One region of the Pseudoalteromonas sp. SANK 73390 genome, then DNA from elsewhere that is predicted to be linked to it. Evidence: riboswitches for the same ligand, from Rfam matches in the RefSeq annotation. Region 1 holds a riboswitch; the other holds the start of a gene.

Evidence for each region. Region 1 has a riboswitch for cobalamin ahead of SANK73390_RS15040 (ABC transporter ATP-binding protein). Riboswitches for the same ligand answer to the same signal wherever they lie in the genome.
Region 2: linked by a shared signal. The riboswitch ahead of SANK73390_RS08380 (TonB-dependent receptor domain-containing protein) and the one ahead of SANK73390_RS15040 (ABC transporter ATP-binding protein) in region 1 are both predicted to bind cobalamin.

What each region holds. Positions count from the first base shown of each region.
Region 1 covers NZ_ARPN01000109.1:230,825-240,296, reverse strand. Annotated here, with positions in the region: gene SANK73390_RS15045 (FecCD family ABC transporter permease) at 1-905, opposite strand, end outside; gene SANK73390_RS15040 (ABC transporter ATP-binding protein) at 902-1,714, opposite strand; cobalamin riboswitch at 1,814-1,935, opposite strand; gene nqrM ((Na+)-NQR maturation NqrM) at 2,398-2,610, opposite strand; gene SANK73390_RS15030 (FAD:protein FMN transferase) at 2,703-3,722, opposite strand; gene nqrF (NADH:ubiquinone reductase (Na(+)-transporting) subunit F) at 3,884-5,110, opposite strand; gene nqrE (NADH:ubiquinone reductase (Na(+)-transporting) subunit E) at 5,129-5,737, opposite strand; gene SANK73390_RS15015 (NADH:ubiquinone reductase (Na(+)-transporting) subunit D) at 5,748-6,380, opposite strand; gene SANK73390_RS15010 (Na(+)-translocating NADH-quinone reductase subunit C) at 6,380-7,126, opposite strand; gene SANK73390_RS15005 (NADH:ubiquinone reductase (Na(+)-transporting) subunit B) at 7,119-8,318, opposite strand; gene SANK73390_RS15000 (Na(+)-translocating NADH-quinone reductase subunit A) at 8,320-9,472, opposite strand, start outside.
Region 2 covers NZ_ARPN01000055.1:153,342-162,813, forward strand. Annotated here, with positions in the region: gene SANK73390_RS08345 (capsule assembly Wzi family protein) at 116-1,495, opposite strand; gene coaD (pantetheine-phosphate adenylyltransferase) at 1,492-1,974, opposite strand; gene SANK73390_RS08355 (TetR/AcrR family transcriptional regulator) at 2,164-2,820, shown strand; gene thiI (tRNA uracil 4-sulfurtransferase ThiI) at 2,925-4,385, shown strand; gene SANK73390_RS08365 (ketopantoate reductase family protein) at 4,434-5,327, opposite strand; gene SANK73390_RS08370 (VanZ family protein) at 5,320-5,670, opposite strand; gene SANK73390_RS08375 (YajQ family cyclic di-GMP-binding protein) at 5,811-6,293, shown strand; cobalamin riboswitch at 6,446-6,589, shown strand; gene SANK73390_RS08380 (TonB-dependent receptor domain-containing protein) at 6,627-8,501, shown strand; gene msrA (peptide-methionine (S)-S-oxide reductase MsrA) at 8,713-9,243, opposite strand; gene SANK73390_RS08390 (efflux RND transporter permease subunit) at 9,236-9,472, opposite strand, start outside.

The sequences.
Region 1 (9,472 bases):
TGGTTATCTAGCACTGAACGTGCAATGACATCAACCCAGATCATAAATAGGCCGCCACAGAAAGCGGTTGCGAGCAAGCCTGCGGTACTCGCTTGAGAGATAAAAAACCGCACTATGTGTGGTACCATTAACCCTACGAATCCCACACCACCACATATAGCAACGAGCACAGCCGTTAACAGCGAACTTAATAGCAACATACCTAAACGTAGTTTGGTAACATGCACACCCAGCGTTGTTGCATTTTCATCTCCGAGTAATAACGCATTGAGTGTGCGACGAAAAAGTAGCATACAGGCAATACATAAACTGACAACCAATGCAGGCAGCCATAACGTTTGCCAATCGGCCCGCGAAAAACTACCCAAGGTCCAAAATACAATCGCACTGATTGCTTGTGGGTCACTCCAATATAATAATAAGCTGGTACAAGCACTAAACAAGAACGACAACGCCACACCTGCTAACACCAAAGACTCTACTTGGTTGCTCATCTGTGTACGGGTGATAACAATGAGCGCAGTCATTGCCAGTAAACTACCAATAAATGCAGCGCCAGATAGCGCCAAACCGGCTTGAACCCCCGTTAATGTAAATAATACCACCACACCTAATGAGGCACCTGACGAGATCCCGAATAGATACGGATCGGCCAGAGGGTTTCGAGTAACGGTTTGTAAAATCAGGCCAGCCATAGCCAACCCACACCCTGCTAAAAAAGCCAAAATTGTACGAGGTAAACGCAACTCAACGATTACTTTTTGCTCAAGGTGACGACTATCGTATGATAATAAAGCCTGCCACACATCGAGTAAGTCTATCGAGATTGCACCTAAGCTCAAGGCCCCTATAAAGCTAACCAAAGTCAGTAATACAAAGATGCAAAGTAATCCTAATCGACTCATTTTACATAACCATAATGGTAGCGAATATGAGGTACAACATTATGAATATCGCTTGCACTTTGCACCAAGCTTACATCCGCACACACACCAAAAACATCACTGAGTAAATGAGAGGTAAGTACATTTTGAGGTTTACCCTGCGCTTTCAAACTGCCTTGATGTAACACCAGTAAGCTATCTGAGATGGCACAAGCGAGGTTAAGATCATGAAAAGAAGCCAGCACACTCACGCCTAAAGATTTTGCCAATTCCATAATTTGAATTTGATACTTCACATCAAGGTGGCTTGTAGGTTCATCCATTATTAATAGTTTAGGGCGTTGCACCATTGCTCTGGCAATCATTACTCGTTGCTTTTCTCCACCAGATAAAGAGCAAAACATTTGTGTGTTCTTATGTGTTAAGCCAACCTTTTCAAGTGCTGTATAAACATAATTTCTATCGTCTTGGTCCATTGATGAAAACAAAGGTTTGTGTGGTGTTAACCCCATTGCAACCACATCAAATACCGCGAGATTAAACTGCTCAGGTACCTCTTGCAATACCACCGCAACTTGTTGAGCATAGGCTTGTCGAGAATAATCATCGATGGATTTATCAAGCAATTGAATAAAGCCATATGATGGCTTGGTATAGCGATAAATACAGCGCAGCAATGACGATTTACCCGCACCATTGGGACCTAATAATCCTATAAACTGACCCGTTTTTATATCAAAACTTATGTCGTCGAGGATAGTGGATTGATTAACCTTCAGCCCTAGCTGCTTAACACTCAACATAGGAGGTGGTGAACTTGCTTGTATCATGCCTACCTTAAAACATCATTGAGGGCGCTAAGCACATACAATACAGCCATCAAAAACGACCGCTATTTAATAAATTGAATGTGACTCACAGTACGCCCGCTAAGAGTGTATCTGCTGGTCTTGGTATCTGACTTGAGCCACCGAGGCGACTTTTACAGTTGCGGGGACAGTTGAGTATTTGCAACTCATTCCCAAGAATTACCAGCAAAGTAATCCGTTATTATGCTGTCTAGACGTCTAAAAAACAACTTATAGCCGCGCTTTCTCCTGCTCGAAATAAGAAACCTCAGTCTTATACCAATTACATTTAATAAATGCCCAGATATTGCGACGGATAAAGGGCTTGGTGACCAGACAGGAATTTTGATATGTGGTTATTCTACATGAGCCATTTTTAACGCAGTTAATAAACCATTTAGCTCGCTAAAGTGATCAATGTTTTAATAAAACGAATGAGTTAGTCGCTGCAACACTTCAATGAAGAGCAAATCATAGAGTCAGCTGCAATCGATTGCTCAAGTTACCACCAATTTGCATTGCTAAAAGGCATATCACTCTTACATTAACGACGTTACCCGAGGCTGGCCATAACGAACAAAGTACCAAGCTTGCTGTATGTAAACCTGCAGAGAACAATCAAAAATGCGAGCCGTAGCTCGCATTCTATATTAATTAAAGCAGACTTATAAAATCTGGTTCTCTTTCCACGCTTGCTCTTTGGCTAAACGCTTTTTGCGTCTATCACAAGGGTCATCACAGTCACACGCCTTTTCCACACCTGCAGCACCTAAACCACCACAACTACTAGCCATTGATTTTTTCTGTACAATAACACCTACCGCCATCGCAGTAACAATTAGAATAAGTAACCCAAAAGTAAGTAAAAACAGCGACATTGAACTGGCCCCTAATAATATAAAAGTTGGCCCAGCGTTGCTGGGCCAGTGACGGTCTGTTACTTTGCTATTATAACCCGCTTATCCACGACTCACAAATAAGGTTTAAATGACTTACTTGCATAGGTGACTAAGCCATCAGATGATTTACTAATTAGATATACCGCCAGGTTATGCTTTTCAGCATAAACTTTAGCACGCTCTGTTCCCATTACTGTCAGCGCCGTAGCAAGACCATCTGCCGTCATGGCTGAAGGGTGCAATACCGTCACGGATACTAAGTCATGCTTGACGGGCATACCCGTAGCAGGGTCAATTAAATGGGTAAAAGTTTCCCCGTCCATTTCATAAAAAATACGGTAATCCCCTGATGTAGCAATACCATTGCTGCCTGGCTTTAATGCTTTATGTACTTGACGCTGCCCCATAGGCGCATCGGGTTGCTCAATTGCAATAACCCATGGCTTATTATTTGGTTTAACCCCCGAAACTCGAAGCTCTCCGCCGATTTCTACCATATAATTATCAATGCCTAGCTGCTCTAGCAATAATGCAACCTTGTCTATACCATAGCCTTTTGCCGTCGCTGAAAAAGAAACTTCTAAGCCTGCTATTGTTTTCGCTAAACCTTGCTCATTAAGTACCAGCTTATCAACCCCAATGCGGCTGCGCATATCATCAAGTTGAATTTGAGTTGGCCGCTGAGTTGGGCGTTTATCAGGACCAAATCCCCATAAATCGATAAGCGGTCCCATAGTCACATCAAGCGTTTCGGTTGATTTTCCTAGCCGAATTGATTCAGCAATCACCGTTCTAAAGTCGTCACTAATAACCATTATTTCATTGTTTGACAAGGCATTAAACTGGTTAATTTCAGAACCTTTTACCCATGGAGACATTGACTGATTCACTACTATTAATGTGTCATCAATTTGCTTTTGTAGCTGCTCTTTCGTTAATTCAAGCTCAGGGGGGTAAGCTTTAATATTGTAGGTTGTCCCCATCGTTTTTCCCGTGAGTACTAACGCCTGAGGGGTATTCTCATGATGATTATCACAACCAGTTAATACAATAGTGGCCAAAATGATTATGGGTAAAAAAATACGTACCATCTTCCCTTCCTTAAATTCTTAAAATATGGCTATGTAACCCATACAAACGATTACCCTAATACTATATCAACTCAGTCATAGGTAATAAAAAAACCCCAAAGCATGCTTTGGGGTTTATATTTTATCTCAAAATTCTGTTTTGAGCATGCACGAAAGCCTAATTAGCCACCGAAGTCATCTAGTAAGATGTTTTCGTCTTCTACACCTAGGTCTTTGAGCAAATTAATTACAGCCGCGTTCATCATTGGAGGACCACACATGTAGAACTCGCAATCTTCTGGTGCTTCATGATCTTTTAAGTAGTTCTCATAAAGTACATTATGGATGAAGCCTGTATAACCTTCCCAGTTATCTTCTGGTTGTGGGTCTGACAATGCAGTGTGCCATACGAAGTTTTCGTTCTCTGCCGCTAGGCCATCAAAGTCTTCAACGTAGAACATCTCACGTTTAGAGCGCGCACCATACCAAAAAGACATCTTACGTGAAGAGTTAAGACGTTTAAGCTGGTCAAAAATATGCGAACGCATCGGAGCCATACCTGCACCACCACCAACAAATACCATTTCTGCATCCGTGTCTTTAGCAAAGAACTCACCAAATGGACCTGAAATAGTTACTTTATCACCTTCTTTCAATGACCAAATGTACGAAGACATTTTACCACATGGTAGTGACAAGTTATTTGGTGGCGGAGTCGCAATACGTACATTAAGCATGATAATGCCAAACTCTTCTGGATAGTTTGCCATTGAGTATGCACGAATGGTTTCTTCATCCACTTTAGACTCAAGATTAAAGAAGCCAAAGCGCTCCCAATCTGGACGATACTCATCAGGAACATCGAAGTCTGCATATTTAACGTGGTGTGCTGGCGCTTCAATCTGAATATAACCACCGGCACGAAATGGCACAGACTCACCATCAGGAATAGCTAGTTTTAGCTCCTTGATGAAAGTTGCTTTGTTATCATTAGAGATAACTTCACAGTCCCACTTCTTAACCCCGAAAATTGATTCTTCAAGTTCAATTTCCATATCGTTTTTAACATTAACCTGACATGCTAAGCGACAGCCTTCACGTGCCTCACCTTTAGATATGTGGTCAAGTTCGGTTGGCAGAATATCACCGCCACCTTCTTTGATGTGTACGCGACACTGGCCACATGAGCCACCGCCACCACAGGCTGACGATACAAAGATACCAGCATCTGACAAAGCACCAAGTAACTTACTACCTGCAGATGTAGTGATGCCTTTGTCAGTATCACCATTAATTCCAATTGTAATGTCACCGCTTGCTACTAGCTTAGATTTAGCGGCAATAATCACTAAAACTAAGACAACAACGATAGCAATGAACATCCCTACGCCTAAATATACCTCAAGCATGATTTTTCCTCGCTACCTTTACAGTGAAATACCAGAGAATGACATAAAGCCAAAGCCCATTAAACCTACGGTGATAAAGGTAATACCTAAACCACGTAGACCATCTGGCACGTCTGCATATTTCATTTTCTCACGGATACCAGCAAGCAATACGATTGCCAGCGCCCAACCCACTCCAGAACCAATACCAAATACCACTGACTCACCAAAGTTAAGATTACGCTCAACCATGAATGAAACCGCACCGAATATTGCACAGTTAACAGTAATAAGTGGTAAGAAGATGCCCAGAGCGTTGTAAAGTGCAGGGAAAAACTTGTCCAAAGCCATTTCTAGGATTTGTACAAGTGCTGCAATAACACCAATGAAAGTTAAAAAGCGTAAGAAGCTTAAATCAGCTTCAACAAAACCTAACCACTCCAGCGCTCCCGGTGCCAACACGGCATAATATACTAGGTTGTTAACTGGAACAGCCACACCCAATACAAAAATTACAGCAATACCTAGGCCTAGTGACGTAGTTACTTTCTTAGATACTGCTAAAAAAGTACACATACCTAAGAAGAAAGATAAAGCTAAGTTTTCAACAAAAACCGCTTTAACGAATAAGCTAATATATTGTTCCATCTTTCTCCCCTTACGCCTTCGCTTCTACTTGGTCTTTCTTATATGTGCGAAGTATCCAAATAAAGATACCCACTAAGAAGAACGAGCTAAATGGCATAATTAGTAGACCCATTGGACGGTACCAGCCACCATCAGAAACAAGTGGTAAGATTTCAACACCAAATAATGTACCAGAACCAAACAGTTCACGCACAAAACCAACCGTTAGAAGTACCACTGAGTAGCCTAAGCCATTACCAATACCATCTAAGAATGACATAGCTGGTGGTGATTTCATTGCATAGGCTTCTGCACGGCCCATTACAATACAGTTGGTAATGATCAAACCGATAAAGGTTGATAACTCTTTAGCCGTTGTATAAACAACTGCCTGTAAGACTTGGTCAACAACAATTACCAGTGACGCGATAATAGTCATCTGCACTATGATACGCACACTCGAAGGAATGTGATTACGGATCATTGAGATGAATAAGCTTGAGAAGCCAGTTACCAATGTCAAAGCAATTGACATGATCAAGGCGTTTTTAAGGCTTGATGTTACCGCCAAAGCAGAGCAAATACCAAGCACCTGAAGGGCAATTGGGTTGTTTGCAAAGACAGGGCCAAACAAGACTTCTTTCATTTCTTTAGTATTAGCCATTAGTTCAATGCTCCTTTACGTACTTTCGCAAGGAATGGACCAAAACCTTTATTACTAGTCCAAAAGTCAATGGTGTTATCTACACCGTTTGAAGTCAACGTAGCGCCAGACAAGCCATCAATTTTATGTTCATTGCTGCCAGCTGTACCCTTAACGATATCAATTGGAAGCTGTTTACCTTCCCACGTAGCAGTCCACTTAGGGTTTTGGATTTCACCACCTAAGCCAGCTGTTTCATTGTGTTTGTAGAACTGAATCGCTTTAATTGTTTGACCATCGTCATCAATTGCAAGGAAACCGAACATGATACCCCAAAGACCATAGCCTTGGATTGGCAAAATAACCGTTGAAACCTCACCATTGTCACCTTTTGCAAGATAAACTGGCGAGTTGTTAGTCATGCGTTGAACACCTGCTAAGTCATCCTCTTTTGCTAATGCAAAACTACGCTTAGCATCGAACTTAGTACTTTCAAAATCAAAAGTGCTATGGTCAATATCAACATATTCACCAGTATCCATATCGATAACACGAGGTTCAATATTAGCTTTAAACGTTTCTTCAACGTTTTCTACATCTTTGAAACCTGCAGCAGCGAGAATATTACGTTGAACATCTTTAATTTTGTTAGCTTGCTGAAGTGGGCGAAGCTGTACAGACGCAAAAGATACAACTATCGCACATACCAAACATAGGCCAACAACAACGCCTAGCGTTTTGCCTATAGATTCATTGTTACTAGACACGTGCTAATCTCCTCTTAACATTAGACTGCACAACAAAGTGGTCAAATAGTGGAGCAAATAGGTTGGCGAATAGAATTGCTAACATCATGCCTTCAGGATATGCTGGGTTAACCACACGGATTAATACCACCATAATGCCAATTAGCGCACCGTATGCAAATTTACCTTTATTAGTGAAAGATGCCGATACCGGGTCAGTCGCCATAAAGAACATACCAAATGCAAATCCACCCAACACTAAGTGCCAGTACCAAGGCATTGCAAAAGCAGCGTTAGTATCAGAACCTAATGCATTAAATAAGCTTGCCATCGCAACCATACCAAGGAATACACCCAGTACGATACGCCAAGATGCAATACGCACATACATTAAGAAGAAACCACCTAACATCAGTGCTAGCGTTGACGTTTCACCCATAGAGCCCTGAATGAAACCGTAAAAAGCATCCCACCAAAGAACCATGTTGTTAAAATCTAACGCGCCTTGAGCTACTTGCCCTAAATATGTTGCACCAGAGAACGAATCTACTGCTGTCCATACCGTGTCACCTGAAATGTCAGCTGGGTAGGCAAAGAACAAAAATGCACGACCAGCAAGTGCAGGATTTAAGAAGTTACGACCAGTGCCACCAAATACTTCTTTTGCAACAACAACACCAAAAGTAATACCTAGTGCAGCTTGCCATAGTGGAATAGTCGAAGGAAGAATAAGCGAAAACAGCACTGAAGTTACAAAGAAACCTTCGTTTACTTCATGTTTACGGATAGACGCAAATAAAACTTCCCAGAAACCACCTACTAAAAAAACAGTTCCATAAATAGGTAAGTAAAAGCACGCACCATAGAACATTTTAGCGCCCCAACCTGCTTCGGCAGTTAATTCACCACCCAGCGCTTGGAAAATCGCAACTTGCCATGTATTGGCAATTTCAAAACCGTTACCAAGTGCCATTGCAGCTTGGTGACCAATGTTGAACATACCAAAAAACATTGCAGGGAATGTTGCCATCCACACTAAAATCATAATACGTTTTAAGTCGATATTATCACGTACGTGCGTTGCACCTTTATTTACATAACCTGGTGTGTAAAAAACGGTTGCAACTGCTTCATACAATGCATACCACTTTTCATGTTTACCACCTGCTTCAAAGTGAGGTTCAATGTCTTCTAAAAATTTCTTTAAGGCCATTTTAACCCTCCTTCTCGATAGTAGTAAGGCAATCGCGAAGGATTGAACCGTACTCATACTTGCCAGGGCATACGAAAGTACATAGCGCTAAATCTTCTTCATCTAGCTCTAATGCGCCCAATGTGATTGCACTATCCAAATCACCTGATATTAAATCTCGTAATAATGGCGTTGGTAAGATATCGAGTGGCATAACACGTTCATAGTTACCAATTGGCACCATGGCACGATTAGACCCACCCGTCGACGTTGTCATTTTAAATAAACGACTTGGCGCTAAATGTGAAATAAACGTACGTGTTACTGAAAATTTGTCACTACCTGGTGCTATCCAGCCGAATAGCTCTTTTTCACGACCTTCAAGTAATACTGACACTTGAACATGGTGACGACCTAGGAAAGCGTGAGGGCCGGTTGCTGTTTTACCAGCTAACACAGAGCCAGAAATGACTCGGTTATCACCGTCTTCAAGCTCACCTGCCACTAAATCAGTTAGCGAGGCACCTAATTGAGTTTTAACTAAGCGAGGGTTTTTAACACGAGGACCTGCCAAAGCAACAACTCGCTCAGCGTTAATTTCACCAGTTAAAAATAGCTGACCGAAAGCAATCACATCTTGATAACCTAAATGCCATACCTGCTTATTAGCAGATACAGGGTCCAGGTGATGAATGTGAGTACCCACTAAGCCTGCAGGGTGAAGGCCGTCAAATTCATGCACCTCAACTTGTGAAAGTGATGAACTTGGCACCTTGCTACTTGCATGCTTACAAACAAACACTTTACCATCAGTTAAACGAGATACTACCGCAAGACCAGCTTCAAATGCTTCCACATTTTCAGCAATAATCACAGCAGGATCCGCAGCTAACGGGTTAGTATCGATTGCAGTCACAAAAATAGAACTAGGTGTGGCATCGATTGCAGCTACTTTGCTAAAAGGACGTGCTCTTAGCGCAGGCCATTGACCTGAATCAACAAGCACTTTTATCACTTTATCGCGCTCTACACTGCTTAAATCAGCAGCAGAGAACTTGTCAAAAGTGATTTGCTCATTGCCTTGCACTTCAATCACAACGGATTGCAGTACACGCTTAGCACCACGGTTAATTTCTTTAACTACACCAGCAGCTGGTGCAGTAAACTTGACGCCA
Region 2 (9,472 bases), on a different contig from region 1:
TTCTTAAACTTAAGAGCCCTGCGGGTAAAAATAGTTACGCACCTAAATGAACGCAAAGAATTAAAACGAGAGGAAGGCGCGAAATAGCGCCTTTTTGTTATCTTTTACGATACAGTTAAAACTGGTACTCCCAACTCAGTTTAACAGCACTGTGTGTGTCGTTATCTTCATGCTCTTGTTTATCTTGCCAAATAGAGATACCCGTTTTAAGCAGTCCACTAAATAGGCCTTGCTGGTAGCCTATCTCTAGTAACGTACGCTCCACTTTTAGGTTCTCAAAATCGATAAACTTTAATTTGGCAAAGCCACCAAACCCCGCTAGTGCATGGTAATCAGAAGCTAGGGTGATACTTTTTGCTTGCGGACCAATGGCTGCGCCAAGCCATTGTTGGCGCTGAGTATATTCAGAGCCACCCGAGGCAACATCAAAATTACACTGAAAACTTGCCTGTTGCGCCCGACAGTCTGTCGTACTGTCACTATATTCCAAATAGCTTTTTAGGCGATATTGCGCATTACCCGTGTAGTGCTCAATACCCATAGTGAGCATATTTTCACTTGGCAGGATTCCTGTGTCATTACTACCTGCAACTTCTGCGTATACCGCCCAGGCTTGATTAAATAGCGAGCCAGAAAACTTCACATCAAGACTCGTTAAGCGTTGCCTTACAGCTGGCTTTGTGTCCAACAGCGGTTGCTCTAGTACAAAATCACTTGAAGTGGTACTAAATGCGATCTCTAACCCGCTTAAGGGGGAGCTAGAGAGCCTTAATCCCCAAAAGTCACCACTGCGATTATCTAACAAGCTTGGTTTTTGTTTTGCAGTAATGGCGGTAACTTGCCAAGGCCCGACAAACGAAAAAAGCGATGGCCCAGTGTAGTCACTGTTGGCACGGCTTAGTCGCAACGCTTTCATCGGGGCGGCATTATTTGACAGCATTAATGCATTGTCATTGGCAGGCCCCCACCAATAATTAAGTCGTTCTACACTAAGTGCCCAATTATCATATAGTATTGCTAAGTGACTACCGTAATGGTTGATTTGTTTAGCATCTAATGCGTCGTCAGTGTAATTAACTTGTACTTTAGCGCTAACATGGTTGCCTGTAATAACACCGTAACTTGAAATGCCAGATTGAGATGCCTGTCGCTCCCCCATGCCTTCTTGTAATGCAGGCTCATCATTAAAATGTGCTTTTACGCTAGAGTATCGTTCTCGTTTGGCTTGCGCTAGAGCATGGCGAACATGCGCTAATGCAAACTGGGCTAGCTCTGGGATATTATGATTCTCATTACTCTCTATCTGAGCTAAGTCTTGTATCAAACCTTGCCACAATAATGGGTACTGATTTACAGGTCGGTTGATTAAACCATGACTGACTAGTGTATCTACAGAGTGTTTAAGCTCACTTTCATCGGCATTTATCCAAGGGCTTGCAAATGCATAGCTGCTTAATGTGAGTGAAAGTACGGCACTTAAATATGATAATTTCATCCGTGTAATTTTTCCTGTAAAGCTTGAGCTACGAGCGGGTGAACAAATTCACTCACATCCCCTTTGTGTAAAGCCACTTCTTTTACCAAAGTAGAAGAGATAAAAGAGTTACGTTCAGAGGGGGTTAAAAACACGCTTTCGAGGTCAGGGTTAAGACGACGATTCATATTAGCGAGCTGAAATTCGTAATCAAAGTCAGATACTGCACGTATTCCTCGGATCAAAACATTGGCGTTTTGCTGCTTTGCTAAATCAACTAAAAGTCCTGAAAAACCAATGACCTTAACATTTTTATGCTCAGCTAGTATTTGTTCAGCGAGTGACACTCTCTCATCCAGCGAAAAGCAGGGTTGCTTATTTGGATTGTGTGCTATCGCAAGTAAAACAACATCAAACATTTTTGCTGCACGTTTAATTAAATCTGTATGACCATTAGTGAGGGGATCAAAAGTACCTGGGTATAAAGCTGTAACTTTCATAACACTGTGCCGGCTTAAAAATTTGCCCTATGGTAGCAATATTTTACAGATATTTCACTGGTCTGCTTTGCACTATCTAGGCTTATATCATATACCCTTTAGTGCTATTTTCAGAGTTGCTAATTGACTATACTGACCCAGTTAGTGAAACACACCCTAATATTAATCGCGTGTCAAAGAGATCAGGATATGAATACCAAGGAAAAAATCATTCGTACCAGTATTGCGCTGTTTAACCTCCATGGTGAAAGAGCAATTACAACGAATCATATTGCCTCCAACTTGGGCATTAGTCCGGGCAATTTGTATTATCATTTTAAAAATAAAGAAGACATTATTCGTAATATATTTTCGTTATATCGTGAGCATTTAAGTATTCACTTTAAACCATTGGATACCGAATTTGAGCCACTTGAGCAACTGACTAAATATCTGGACTCGTTATTTGATTTAATGTGGCGTTATCACTTTTTTTACGACAATCTGACTGATATCTTGGCAAGAGATGGGGTATTAAAAAAACACTATATAGAGTTTCAAACCGATCTTTTCGAGCAAGTTCGTTCGGTCGTCATTGGCTTAAGAACCAGCCGAGTGATTGATATTACTGATGAAGATGCCAAAGAGTTGGCGCATATGCTAAAAATGACGGTGAGCTTTTGGACGCCTTATGTCAAAGCGCGCAGAATGACAGGCGTTTTAGAGCAACAAGATATCTATAATGGGATTGTTAAAGTGCTTATGTTATTTAAACCATATTGTACGGATTTAAGCGTTGACAAAATTCAAAGCTTACAATTGCAATATCAAACGCTTGCCGACGAATCGCTACCTAGTATTGCGTAATAAATCGCTAAAGTGGTTTGTTTATTTCCTAGACGCTTAGAAATTTGCTATAATCGCGCGCCCGATGTTCCGGCGCGCATTCGCCACGCAAAAGAGTTGTTTCTATGTTTAAATTTATCGTCAAACTGCACCCTGAAATTGCCATAAAAAGTAAATCAGTCCGTAAACGCTTCACTAAGTTATTAGAGAAGAACATTAAAATTATCCTAAGCCGCTTTGATGAAAAGGTAAAAGTAAAAAATAACTGGGACAATATTACAGTAGTGAGCGATAAATCTGATGCTCAAACAAGAGAAGCGCTTATTGATAATTTAAAGCGTGTGCCCGGTATAGTGCAATTTATTGAAGTGCAAGAAACAGCCTATGAAAGTATCGATGATATTTATCAGCGAACTCTAGAGTTGGCGGGTCACACAATTGAAAATAAAACTTTTTGTGTTCGAGTAAAACGCAATGGTCAACATGACTTTACTTCTAGCGACGTTGAGCGCTACGTCGGTGGTGGGTTGAATCAAAATGTTGCCGGTGCCAAAGTAAAACTCAGTAAACCGGATATAACGGTTAAGATTGAAATCAAAGATGCCTTAGCTTATATCGTTACGCATACGCATTATGGTATTGGTGGGTTTCCGCTGCCTAGTCAAGAAGATGTGCTATCGCTTATCTCTGGGGGCTTTGACTCTGGGGTTGCTACCTATCAAATGATCCGCAAGGGTGCTCGCACTCACTTCCTGTTTTTTAATCTCGGTGGTGCAGCCCATGAAATTGGTGTTAAACAAGTTAGTCATTACCTATGGAAGCGATATAGCTCAACACACAAAGTTAAGTTTATAACCGTTGACTTTGAACCTGTGGTCGCGGAAATATTAGAAAATGTTGAAAATGGCCAGATGGGTGTTGTACTCAAACGTATGATGATGCGAGCAGGCAGTCAAGTTGCAGAAAAGCTTAATATTCCTGCCCTTGTCACTGGTGAAAGTATTGGTCAGGTATCGAGTCAAACGCTGGCTAACTTAAATGTAATTGACCGTGTGACAGAGACACTCATTGTGCGCCCGCTGATTCAGCATGATAAAGCGGACATTATAAAAATAGCGAGAGAGATTGGCACCGTAGAAATGGCAGAAGCAATGCCTGAATATTGTGGGGTTATTTCTAAAAAACCAACGGTAAAAGCCAAGTTGGAAACTATTTTAGCTGAAGAGCAAAAGTTTGATTTTGATGTGTTAGATACGGTAGTTAAAAACGCCACAGTCAAAGACATTCGGGATATTGAAGCAGAGGCTAAAGAAGAAGTTAAAGAAGCCGAAAGTGCTAGCGAGTTGCCAGCCAATGGGGTTATTTTAGATATTCGTGCCCCCGATGAAGAAGATGCTAATCCGTTAGAGATAGAAGGTGTTGACGTTGTGCATTTACCTTTTTTCCGCATCGCCACTAAGTTTGCTGATTTACCGCAAGATAAGGAATATTACTTGTATTGTGCTAAAGGGGTCATGAGCCAACTTCAGGCATTGATCTTACACGAAAATGGTTTTATGAATGTTAAAGTTTATAAGCCGGAATAAAGGTTTAATTGATTAAAAAAAGCCGAGGTAACTCGGCTTTTTTAATGTCTACTTTTTATTAGCCTGTAGTAGTTGTTCATTCTGTGGTACTGCAATGTTAAACTGCTTGGCAAGAATTACAACGTACCCACAAATGGCATCAATTTCAGTTTTTCTACCATGCTTTACATCTTGCGCCATCGATGAGTAATTAGCACAGGTTCGGTTCATGACCAGATACGCGCTGTCTAATGCATCTGATAATGGCAAATTGATATCTACTTTTTTGGCAACAACACAGGCTTCGTTAAGTAATGCTAAAATTGTGCTGGCAAAACGGGGGTGACGTAAATGACCGTTAGGGATCTGATGAAGTGCGCTCAGTGGGTTAATCGCAATGTTGACGATTAACTTTTGCCAACGCAATAGCTGAATATCGTCATGCATAAAGCTCGGTGATAACAAGGTTGCAAAAAAATTATGATATATGGATTGAATATTGCTGCGAGCTAGCTCGTTACATGCGCCTAGATAAGTGTCGCCTTGGCCGGTTGCGTGTACATGATATGCACTAAGCTTTAAAGCGCCTCTTGCAGTACTCACAAAGTACAGAGCCTGATTCGGTGTTAGTTGTTTACTCACGGCTTTAATATCTTGCATTCCGTTGTGGCTTATTAAGATATTTGCGTTGTCAGCTAAATGTGGTAGCACATCTGTAATTGCTTGCCAGAGCTGATAAGATTTGACGCAAATAAAGCAGTTTTCTATCGCCTCTTTGAGAGGCTTAAGATGATTTAACTGAAGAGGTTGAGCATTAATTTTTGACGTTTTTTGCTGCTCACTATAGTGCCAATTATCCATCACAGGGTGACGCGATATAATCGTGACATTATGCTGTTTACTGAGCGCATGAGCAAATGATAGACCAACTGCACCTGCGCCAAGAATATGGATATTAGCCATACTTTTTTGAGCGCCACTGAGTGAATATAAAATAGCAGAGGTAATAGCTAAGTGCGCCGACAAAATCTGCAATAAAATCGCCTAAGGACGCTTGTCTGTGGGGTAGCATACCTTGCATTACTTCTATGCCAATTCCATAGCTGGCTAACAGTACCAATTGGGCTATCATGGGCCACTTAAAGGCATGGTGCATGATAAAAGCAAGCGCAAAAAAGATAACAAAATGTACCACTTTATCAGCGTGTTCAATACGTACGCCTGAATGTTGAAATTCTTTAGCAAATAGATAGGTACATACTGCGAATGTTACTAGGAGTAAAATTTGATAAACGCGCCTTGTCACAAAACTTCCTACTCGATTAATAGCCGCTAATTTTGGGTCAGTATATCATTGAAAACTGGCTGGTGGGTGAATATCATTTTTTTACCCACATTCTTATTTTGATTGATATAATTGAGTCATTCATATTTTAGGAGAATAACATGCCTTCTTTTGACATTGTGTCTGAAATCGAAATAACTGAAGCAAAAAATGCCGTTGATAACGCCAAACGAGAGTTAGAAACCCGTTATGATTTTAGGGGGGTCGACGCGTCTATTGAACTCAATAGTGAGGTCATTACTTTGAAGGCTGAAGCTGACCCCCAAGTTATGCAACTATTTGATATACTTGCGAGTAAGGCTTCTAAACGAGGGTTAGATGTGGCCAGTCTTGAATTAAAAGACATTGAACGTGCGGGTAAGCATGTTTCACGTAAAGTGACACTAAAGCAAGGTATCGAAAAAGAGATAGCCAAGAAGTTAGTGAAACTCATCAAAGATGCAAAAATTAAGGTTCAAGTTGCAATTCAAGGTGAAGAAGTACGTGTAACAGGTAAAAAGCGTGATGATTTACAAGAAGCTATGCAGTTAGTACGTGGTGCTGAACTTGGCCAACCTTTCCAATTTAAGAACTTTCGCGATTAATAGGCTACATGCCGATACCTTCAATACAACCTAAAGTAAGTACAAATGCTTGCTTTAGGTTTCTAGACGTCCATTGACAATCCTTTCTAAAGTTCGCACAATAGCGCCTCTATTCAAGGTGCTTAGCTTGATAATAATACAGCGTATTATCGTGATAGTGAAAATATCAGTGTAATTGCTAAGATAATCGGGAAGTTGGTGAAAATCACAGGAATGACTGTAATCCAACACTGCCCCCGCAACGGTGATGTCTTTATAGGCAAAGTCCGGAGACCGGCCTTGAAATCAATTTACTTGTATTACTTGTGCGGTGGGCGCAGGTTTGGGGATATCATGCAAAACAAATCTATTTTGGCGGTGGCAATTTTAGCTGCTGTGTCTTCTAATGTCTGTGCACAAGAAACCTTTCATGACATTGAGCGAATTACAGTTACGGCAAACAAGTTTGAGCAGGCAATAAATAATACGTTGGCAACCGTCAATGTGATTGAGCGTGCGCAAATAGAGCGAAGTAATGTAAGAGATTTACCTTCGTTACTTAATACCGTTGCGGGTGTTGATATAATAAGAAATGGCGGTTTTGGTCAACAGACTAGCGTCTTTTTGCGCGGCGCTGCGACTAAACATGTATTGGTTTTGGTTGATGGGGTGCGTATTAGTGATGCAAATTCTGGTAGCGTGTCATTTACCAATATCCCACTCAATAGTATTGAGCGCGTTGAGGTCGTTAAAGGTGCTAGAGCTGCGATTTACGGCTCCGATGCATTAGCTGGCGTAATTAACATCATTACACGTCAAGCCGAGCAACATCAAATTAGCTTAACGTCTGGTAGCCACAACTACGTGGCTTACCAGCAGGCTGGATATATGTCATCTGACGCTTTGTCTTTGCGCTTTAATCTCGGTTATGAAGATACAAAAGGGTATGACGTAACAGGTAAAGATGCTGCTATGGCGCGGGGTAAAAATCATGATAGTGATGGCTATAATAATAAAAACGTAGGCTTTAACCTTAGCTACGATAATACATATATAGGGCAGCTTTCTGCATTAGCGCAATACAGTGAAGGCGATGCTGAGTATGATAATGCTTGGGGCAATGATGCCTATGAGTTTGAAAACTATACTGCAAAGTTTGTTTGGAAAAAGCAGCAAGGTGTATTTGGGCACTATGCAAGTGTAAGTACATCACAAGAAGAAAATACTCAAATAGGTACGTCTGAGCATGATATTTATAGCACAAAGCGTGTTGAGCTTGAGTATCGAGCCTTGTATCGCTGGTCTAAAGCGGTGCAACTGACCGCTGGTATGAACCGTTTAAATGAAGACCTCTCAGAAGCGTCGGCAGAATTTACGCATTCTGAGCGTACTAATAAAGCCGTATTTGTGGGTGGGTTTTACAACCAAGGTCCATGGCTAGCAAATATTGTGGCAAGAAGCGATGATTATGATTTTCATGGCCGTGCCAACACTTACACGGCAGGTTTTGGCTTTAAGCCTAATGATACGGTGACATTTAGGATTAATCATGGCACTGCTTTTAGAGCACCAACACTGACGCAAGCCTACGTTAAAAATAGTCCTTGGTACATACCAAATCCTGATATTGAGCCTGAAGAAGCAAGTAACAGTGAGGTGGGCGTTTCTCTTGAGACAGACTGGGGACAATATGATGTGGCAATCTTCAATAATCGTATTAACAAGTTGATTGTTAACTTGCCAAATGAAACGGGCAAGTATATTGCCAGCAATGTTGATAAAGCGAGTATGAAAGGCGTTGAGCTATCGGCTTCAGCTTCGGTATGGGGGTTAGAGCATACAATTAATTTAACCTTATTAGATGCCAAAGATAATAGCACGGGTAAAAAGCTGGTGCGCAGACCGGATACTGCTTTTAATTATACGTTGTCAAAGTCTTGGGATAAGTTAGATGTGAATGTTGCAATGCAATATCGCTCTTCAAGACCGAGTATTGCTTTATATGATAGTCAGTTTAATGCATTTGAAAAAAACCTAAGTGCGTATACCGTATTTAATTTAGCTGCTAATTATGCGTTATTTGATAATCTTAAGTTAACGGCGAGATTAGATAATATCACGGATAAAGCGTATATTACTGCGGGTACTGGTATTGCTACCGATGGGAGTACTTTAGGGTATGTACCACAAGGTAGACAAGCTTATGTAGGAGCGACGGTTAATTTTTAATTGCGGTCAGCTCTATTTGTAGACCATATATTGCGATAGATAAATGGCTTAGTAACCATAGAAGGGGTTCGGTATGTCATTATTCTACATGAATCATTTTTAATGCAGTTAATAAGTCATTTAGCTCGCTAAAATGCTCAATGCTCTAATAAAATTGATATTAAATGTAAAAAGCCAGTATGATATAACTGGCTTTTTTTATGCACTCTATTTACTTTAATAAGTTTTGAAACTGCTGTTTAAACTTAGCTAATTTAGGTGCAATGAGGATACTGCAATAGCCCTGATTAGGGTTATTTGTGTAGTAATCCTGGTGATAAGACTCGGCGCTGTAAAATGTGCTTGCACTACTGAGCTCGGTGACCACGGGGTTGGTATAGTGGCTTTGAATGGTTGTGATCATGGTTTTAGCTTGCTGCTGTTGCTGATCGTCATGATAAAAAACCACACTACGGTATTGTGTGCCAGTATCATTCCCTTGGCGGTTAAGTTGCGTGGGGTCATGCAAAGTAAAAAACATTTCTAAGAGTTGGTTATAACTGACAACTTCAGTGTCAAACTGAATTTCTACAACTTCGGCATGACCGGTATCGCCTTGGCAAATATGCTGATAAGTTGGTTGCTCTGTGTGTCCGCCGCTATAGCCTGAACGTATGTCTAAAACACCTTTTACTTGGCGAAAAGCGGCGTCAATACACCAAAAACATCCGCCACCAAAGGTGGCGGTTTGTACTTTAGTCATTTTCTAACTCCTTGTGCTCATTTGCTTGAGTCGCTAACTTTTGACTGATGAATTCTGGGGACTGGGTATGCTTAGCCAGTAGATTATATGCGCATGGAATAATAAACAAGGTGAGTATGGTGGCAATGCTGACTCCTGCAAAGATAACTACGCCAATAACCATGCGACTCTCAGCACCAGGTCCTGTAGCTAAAACCAATGGAATAGCACTCATAACCGTGGTTAATGA